Regions from separate parts of the Janthinobacterium sp. SUN206 genome, predicted to be linked through region 1. Evidence: predicted binding sites of a transcription regulator. Region 1 holds the regulator's gene; the other holds the start of a gene.
The links. The regulator FNR, encoded in region 1, switches genes on or off when oxygen is low (the NO sensors DNR and NnrR bind a similar motif). The targets are predictions, from matches to a motif close to TTGATNNNNATCAA.
Positions count from the first base shown of each region.

Region 2: the regulator FNR is predicted to act here: its motif matches at 1,483-1,496, upstream of O3300_RS13140 (bacteriohemerythrin).

Region 1 is NZ_JAPWIB010000003.1:68,481-72,544, forward strand. It holds gene ccoG (cytochrome c oxidase accessory protein CcoG) at 1-465, shown strand, start outside; gene O3300_RS17260 (FixH family protein) at 568-1,092, shown strand; gene fnr (fumarate/nitrate reduction transcriptional regulator Fnr) at 1,217-1,975, opposite strand; gene O3300_RS17270 (response regulator) at 2,225-4,064, shown strand, end outside.
Region 2 is NZ_JAPWIB010000002.1:69,324-73,387, forward strand. It holds gene O3300_RS13125 (sulfite reductase flavoprotein subunit alpha) at 1-643, shown strand, start outside; gene O3300_RS13130 (hypothetical protein) at 781-966, shown strand; gene O3300_RS13135 (hypothetical protein) at 1,118-1,273, shown strand; gene O3300_RS13140 (bacteriohemerythrin) at 1,572-1,970, shown strand; gene O3300_RS13145 (hypothetical protein) at 1,974-2,837, opposite strand; gene O3300_RS13150 (TonB-dependent siderophore receptor) at 3,162-4,064, shown strand, end outside.

The DNA of each region.
Region 1 (4,064 bases):
GACCATGCGATGGAAAACAACTTCAATTCGAAGCAGATACGCCAGCGCGCCATGCGCCCGCGCGTCTTGATCTACACTTCCATCCTGGCCCTGATCATCATCGCCGTGTGTACTTCGCTGGCCCTGCGCACGCCCCTGAAAATGGACGTGATCCGCGACCGCGGTTCCATGGGACGCGAAGTGGAAGACGGCATGATCGAAAACGTCTACCGCCTGCAGATCATGAACACGTCGGAGCAAAGCCAGCATTTCAAAATCAGCGCTTCCGGCTTGCCGGGCCTGACCTTGCTGACGCGCGAAGAAGTGACCTTGCAGCCGACGGAAACGCTGGGTTGGCCCATCCGCCTGCGCGTGCCGCACGGCGTGGGAGAGAAGGGCTCGAACAAGATTGCGATCGAATTGCAATCGCTGGACGACCCATCGCTGCATGTGCGTGAAAGCGCGGTATTCATCGTGCCACGTTAACAAGGAAAGGCGGACGGGGACCGGGTGCCCTCGCCGCCGCCACGAAGTTGCAGGAAGGCCGGTCCCCATGCGGGGACTGGCTGATTAAACAGGAGAAATATCATGTCCGACAGTCTGAAACTGCAAGCACCCGTTGCACCGTGGTACAAGCATCGCTGGCCATGGCTGCTGATGATCGGCCCCGGCCTGTCCGTGGTCGTCGGCAGCTTCATGGGCTATATCGCGTTTACGCAGCCCGATGCGCTGGTGGTGGGCGATTATTACAAGCAGGGCAAGGCGATCAACCAGGATTTGAAGCGCGACACGATCGCCAGCGACCTGGCGATGGATACGCGCCTGTCGTATGACGTGGCGCAAGCACGCCTGACCGGTTCCGTGCACAGCTTCGGCAAGGCCTATCAGGCGCCTTTGCAGCTGCACCTGGCGCATGCGACCCTGCCGGAAAAGGATATCAAGGTGCTGGTGCAGCCCGACGCAGCCGGCAATTTTTCCGTAGCGCTGCCGATGCTCGAGCGCAGCCGCTGGCAAGTGCTGGTGGAAAACGACAAACGCGAGTGGCGCCTGTCCGGCATCTGGACCTGGCCCCTGCAGCGCAGCATCGCGCTGCATGCGGATGAAGAGCTATAACGTACAGCGCCGGGAAAACCGTAGCGAGCGGCAGTGATTTGTGGTTGAGAAGCGCAGCTGTGCTATAGCACAGCGAGCATCGCAAGCCGCAAAGCGCGACGCGCAGCAGGTTTTGACGGTGCTGTTACTTGCAGACGTCCGTGCCGGCCGTAATGGCTTTCAGCTTGGCCGGCTGCAGGATTTCAATTTCCCGGTTGGAGACGCGCAGCCAGCCTTCCTTCTTGAACTTCGACAGCAGGCGGCTGACGCTCTCGATGGTCAGGCCCAGGTAGTTGCCGATTTCCTCGCGCGACATGCGCAGCTGGAAATTGCTGCCCGAATAGCCGCGCGCTTCATAGCGCGACGCCAGGTTGACGATGAAGGCGGCAAAGCGCTGCGTCGCCTGCATATTGCCCAGCAACAGCATGACGCTTTGCTCGCGCGTGATTTCCTGGCTCATCATGCGGTGGAAATGGCGCAGCAGGGTCGGCATATTGCCCAGCAATTGTTCCAGGCTGGAAAACGGGATTTCACACACTTCGCTGTCTTCCAGCGCCACCGCATTACAGTGGTGGCGGTCGGCGCTGATAGCGTCCATGCCCAGCAGTTCACCCGCCATCTGGAAGCCCGTCACCTGCTCTTCGCCGCCCGGATTGATCTGGTACGTCTTGAAATGCCCCAGGCGGATCGCATACAGGTTCTGGAACGAGTCGCCGATGCGGAACAGCGAGGCGCCGCGCACGATCTTGCGGCGGCGGCCGATGATCTGGTCCAGCCTGTCCATGTCGCCCACATCGAGGCCCATCGGCAGGCACAATTGATGCATGCTGCAGGTCGAGCATCGCGCACGCAACGCCTCCACGTTCACGGTGGGCAAGGTTGGAGTGAGTAGCGCTTCAGTCATGTCGGTACCTTTTAGAAAATGCAACAACAAGTTTACTGCATACAGCCGCATACAGGGTTGCCGTATGCCAATTTCACCGTAAATTCGGCGAATAAACGACGTCCAGCCTTTAATTATATGGCAACATCGTCAAAAGCCCATCCGGGACGGGCAATTTGCGCGGCACCGCTTGCCAAGCTGGGGCATTGATAGGAAAATTCCTGACAGCATTATCTGCCGCCTGTGCCGCCCGGTACTGAAAAGGAAATCATGAAGCCTCTCGGCATTAAAGCAAAAGTCGCGCTGGCCACCAGCCTGACCTCGATCGCCATGATCGCGCTGGTCACCATGATCCAGGTGCAGCACATGCGCGACGACTTCACCCGAGTACTGCTGAGCCAGCAATCGTCCCTGATCACCCGCACCGCCGCCGAACTCGACGACAAGCTGGGCATGCTGCTGCAGATCGTCACCCTGACGGCCAGGCAGCAGCCGCCGGAATTGATCGCCCGGCCCGCCCAATTGCGCGAATACTATTCGCGCCGCTCGATGCTGGTGCTGTTCGATGACGTGCTGGTGCTCGACGCGCATGGCGCCGTCGTGGCCGACATGCCGGAAGTAGCGGGGCGCGCCGGCATCAACGTCGCCGAGCGCGAGTATTTCCAGACCGTCCTGCGCACGCGCCAGCCCATGATCACCGAACCGATGCTGGGCAAGTCGAGCGGCATGCCCATCGTGCAGATGGTGGCGCCCGTGCTGGCCGCCGATGGCCAGGTGGCCGGCGTGGTGATCGGCGTGCTGCGCCTGTACAAGGACAACCTGCTGGGTCGCCTGCGCTCGGAAAAGATCGGCAAGAGCGGCTATTACTTCATCCTCACGCGCGGCGCCGTGCCGCGCTACGTGCTGCATCCCGATACCAGCCGGCTGCTGCAACCGCGCCAGCCGAACGCCAACCTGACGACGACCCGGCTGCTGCAGGAAGATGGCGAAGGCAGCATGGTCAGCACCAACAGCCGCGGCATCACGGCCGTCAACAGCTTCAAGCGCCTGAAATCCGTGAACTGGCTGCTGGCCGCCTCGCTCCCCGTCGAGGATGCCTTCGAACCGTTCGATGGCGTGCTGTACCGATTGGTGCTGTGGAGCATCCTCGCCTCGCTGCTGGCCGCCTTTGTTCTGGGCTGGGTCACCGTGCGCCTGCTGTCGCCGCTGGTGCGCCTGCGCGACACCCTGCAAGCCCTGCGCACCAGCGGCAGCCGCTTCACGCCCGTGCCGGTGCAGCAGCGCGACGAGATCGGCGAACTGACGGAAGCGTTCAACGGCCTGATGAGCGAACGCGACCGCCTGCAGCAGGAGCTCGAATCGCGCGCGGCGGAGCTGGAACAGGAACGCGACCGGGCCGAGGCGGCCAACCGCGCGAAGAGCGATTTCGTGGCCAACATGAGCCATGAAATCCGCACGCCCCTCAATGCCGTGCTGGGCATGGTGTATTTGCTAGGCAATACCAGGCTCGACACGGAACAGCGCAAGTATCTGACCATGGTCAGAGTGGCGGGCCAGTCGCTGCTGGGCATCCTCAACGACGTGCTCGACTATTCGAAGATCGAGGCACGGCGCATGGAATTGTCGCCCGTCGAATTCGACCTCGACGAAGTCATGAATACCCTGGCCACGACGATGACGATGAATGCGGGCGAAAAGGAGCTGGAACTGGCCATCGCCGTCGAGCCCGACGTGCCGCGGCGCCTCGTGGGCGACGCCCAGCGCCTGCAGCAAATCCTCGTCAACCTGGCCGGCAACGCCATCAAGTTCACGGAGAGCGGCGAAGTGGTGGTGGCCGTCAGCCTGGCCGAGAGCGAGAGCGGCCGCGCCTGGCTGCGCTTCGAGGTGCGCGACACGGGCATCGGCATGACGGAACTGCAGCAACAGCAGCTGTTTGCCGCGTTTTCCCAGGGCGACCAGAGCATCACGCGGCGCTTCGGCGGCACGGGCCTGGGCCTGGCCATCAGCAAGCAGCTGATCCACATGATGGGCGGCGACATCGCCGTCGCCAGCAGCGAAGGCAAGGGCAGCCGCTTCTGGTTCAGCGTGCCCTTCGAAATGCTGGCGCAAC
Region 2 (4,064 bases), on a different contig from region 1:
TGGCGATGCCAGCAATGCCCATCACGCGCCGCGCAGCTACTCGATCGCCTCGCTGCCGTCCGATGGCGAACTGCAGTTGCTGGTGCGCCAGGAACGCCATGCGGGCGAGGAGAATCAAGGCCATGGCCTCGGCTCCGGCTGGCTGACGCGCTTCGCCCCGCTGGACGCCGCCGTCCGCCTGCGCCTGCAAGCCAATCCGGCCTTCGCCCCTGCCCTGGTCGACGTGCCCTGCATTTATATCGGCAACGGTTCCGGCCTGGCCGGCCTGCGCTCGCACTTGCGCGCGCGCCAGCGGGCGGGACTGGCCCGCAACTGGCTGCTGTTCGGCGAACGCCAGCAAGCTTTTGACAGTATCTGCGGCGCAGAGTTGCAAGGCTGGCTGGACGCTGGCCACCTGGCACGTCTGGACCGCGTCTTTTCGCGCGATGGCGCCGATGCCGGCAAGCGTGAATACGTGCAAGACCGCCTGCGCGCCAACGCCGGGACGCTGCGCGACTGGCTGGCGCAAGGGGCCATCGTCTACGTGTGCGGCAGCCTGCAAGGCATGGCGGCAGGAATCGATGCTGTACTGCAAGAAATGCTGGGCCAGGAAGGACTCGACGCCCTGCTGGCGGCCGGACGCTACCGCCGCGACGTGTATTGACCTGGCTCAAGCCATCGCCGACGCCGCCCGGCTATGTGGGCCGGCGCACGGTCGGCGCCAGCCATCGGACTACAGTGGGGGCATGGCGGCCGGGCGATAAACCCGCGCCGCCCCACCCACTGTCTGCGAGGCTTCCCATGAAAAACCCCTGGATGAGCATGTACCTGAGCGCCGCCAACCGCATCGCCAACACGGCGCGCGGCCATGCGACGGCCGCCGTCAAGCGCGAAGCGGCGAAAAATACGCGGCAATTAACGCAAGTGTGGTTCGATTCCTTCCTGCCGCCAACAGGCAAGCCGCGGCGCAGCCGCAAGGCGAAATAAGCCCCTGGCAACGGGCGAACTGGTGCGGTGCATCACAGCAATAAATTGAAGTTTCAATCAGATGAACTAAACTGCAAGCATGGTAGTACATAAGGAAGTGACCGGCAGGCGCCGCATCCCCGCGCCGCCGCCGGGACACCGGGAGACGACCATGTTGACGCTCAAAGTGCTGGCTTGCCTTGCCCTGTCGGCCTTGCTGCTCGTACCCCTCGTGCTGCGCGACGCGATGCAGACGTCCGCCGGGCAGCAGTTGCAGGTGCCGAATGTCGATGCGCAAGGCATGTGGGCCCACTGGCCTAAGCAATAAGACGCGCGGCTGAGAAAACACCGCTGACTGCGTTGCCGTGCCTCGTCGTACATTCGTACTGCCTTCGGCGCGGCGCCTTGCCAGCGGCGTTTTTCAGCGGCGCTCGGTAGTGGATTGCATCGTTAAAACCGCTTTGTTTTGCGGATGGGGATTTGTTCTCTCCTCCCATTTATTTTTGCCTTGATTTGCTCCCCCTCTTCGCCGTACTTTTGATCCAGATCATGGATTTCCACCTTTGCTGCGCCCAAACTGGAACAGTCCGCTTCGCACCGTGACGGACTTAACCTGGAGCATCAGCATGGGTAAATCGGATTGGAAGGATGAGATGGCGCTGGGCGTTCCCGTCATCGACGAGGCGCATGAGGCGCTGTTTCAGGAACTGGCGCGGCTGCAGCAGTTGGGCGACCAGCATTTCAGCATGGCGTTTCGCGAGCTGATCGCGGCTGTCGAACGCGATTTCCGCGAGGAAGAGGATTTGATGGAGCAGATCGCCTTTCCCTCGCTGGCCAACCACCGCGAACAGCATGCGCGCGTGCTCAGCGGCCTGCACCATGCCTGGGCCGCCGTCGATGAAGGCGACCTGGAACAGGGGCGCCACGCGCTGTCGCTGTTGCCGCAATGGCTGATCTTTCACCAGGCCACGATGGACCTGGCCCTGGCGGCGGCGCTGGAAATGGTGCAGCGCCAGCCTAGCTAGCTTCTACAGCAGCAGCACCGTGGCTTGCTCGGGCAAGACGACGCGGTAGTGTCCCGGGTATTTGTCTTCGCCATCGAAAATCTTGCAAAACACGGGCTGGTTGATGTCGTTGACGGCGGCCTCGTTCATGGGCAGGGTAGCGATCAGCTGCTCGCCTTCGACCAGTTGCAGCGCGCTGCCCCGCTCGGCAGCGCAAAACGCCAGCGATTGCACGTCGCTGGCGAACGGCCGCTTGTACCACGGCGTGATGGCCCGCACGGCGCGCCGGGCGTCCTGCAAGACCTGCCCCACGCGCTTGACGTTCCAGGCATCGCGCGCCACGGACGGCTGAAGCACGATATTCGCCGTCAACTCGCCCCTGTTCTTATTCACCAGGAAAGTACCGTCCTGCGCGGCGATATCTTCGTTGAGCGGCACGACGAACACGCCGCCGTCGGACACCTTGATCGGCATGGGCGCGCCATTGCCTTGCAAGGCCACGCGCACGTCGTCGATGGTGGCGCTCAGCTTGGCCGGAATCAGACGCAGGGCCATGACCACGCTGCCGCTCGACACTTGCCACACTTTCCTGGCCGTCAGATAACTGTCGCGGTAAGCCGTGAAGCGCACGCGCGGCGCCTTGGCGTCGCTGCTGGCGGTGACCGTCACCGTTTGCGATGGCAAGGTTTCCTCCGCGCCCGCCGGCGCCGCTGGCGCCACGGGCGTGGCTGGCGCAGGGAGTGGCGGCACGAGCGGCGGTGGCGCGACGGCGGCGGGCGGCACGCTGGCGCTCTGCAGCGGCGCGGGGATAGCCGGCGGCGCGTGCTCCTGGGCCTGGCCCAGCGACACGACACACAACCATCCGGCACAAGCGATCCATGTACGCATGCATTTCTTTCAATGAGGAAAATATTTTATCAGCGCCTGCATTATCGCAGAAGGCCAGCGCATGCGCGGTCCTTGGCCTATCCGCACTCTTTTGGTGCGCACGCTTGATTATTTAACAAATACCACTTATATTGATAATGATTCTTATTCACACAAGTAAAGGGAATCGCGCGCCCTTCTTTTCCACTGCCCGCACGCGCCGGGCCTTGCGGTGGAACTGCTATCCAAGCCAGACCACGGGCCAGCGTCACGCCATCCCCCAGCTACTGCGCACCTCGCCAGACGAGATAGGACAACACACAACTACAATATGCCAGGAAAATGATGCAATCGACGACAGTCTTCCCTCCTTCGCGCCAGCCCGCCTTGCGCCCCCTCCCCCGCCTGTTACATGTCGCCCTGCTGAGCCTAGCCGCCGGCACCGTCTTGCCGGCCCAGGCCGCCGACGCCGCCGCGGCCGACGTCACCATGCCGGCCGTCACCGTGCTGGGCCAGTCGATGGCCGGCACGGAAGGCACGCAGTCGTACACGACAGGCGAAGCGCGCAGCGCCACGCGCATGGACCTGTCCCTGCGCGAAACGCCGCAATCGGTCAGCGTCATCACGCGCCAACTGCTCGACGACCTGGGCGCCGTGCGGCTGGACCAGGCGCTGGCGCAGACGACGGGCATCCAGGTTGGCCAGAATGACACGGAGCGCACGACCTTTTATGCGCGCGGCTTCGGCATCAACAATATCCAGATCGACGGCATGGCGCGCGGCGGCCAAGCGCCGCTGCAAGACACGATTTTGTACGACCGCATCGAGGTCGTGCGCGGCGCCACCGGCTTGATGGGCGGCAAGGGCGACCCGTCGGCCACCATCAACATGATACGCAAGCGCCCGACGAAGGAATTCCAGGCCAGCGCCGGCCTCATCATGGGCCGCTGGGATGACCAGCGCGTCGAGGCCGACCTGTCCACGCCGCTGAACGCGCAGGGCAGCGTGCGTGCGCGCACGGCCCTGGCCTGGCAAAAACGCGATTCCTACCTGGACATGTATCACGAACGCAAGACGGTCGGCATGCTCATCGTCGAGGCGGACCTGCGTCCCGGCACCCTGCTCACGGCCGGCGTCGACTTCCAGGACAACGAGCCCACGGGCGCCACCTGGGGCGCCGTGCCCTACTGGAACGCGGACGGCAGCCTGGCCAATTTGCCGCGCAACACCAGCTGGACGGCTCCATGG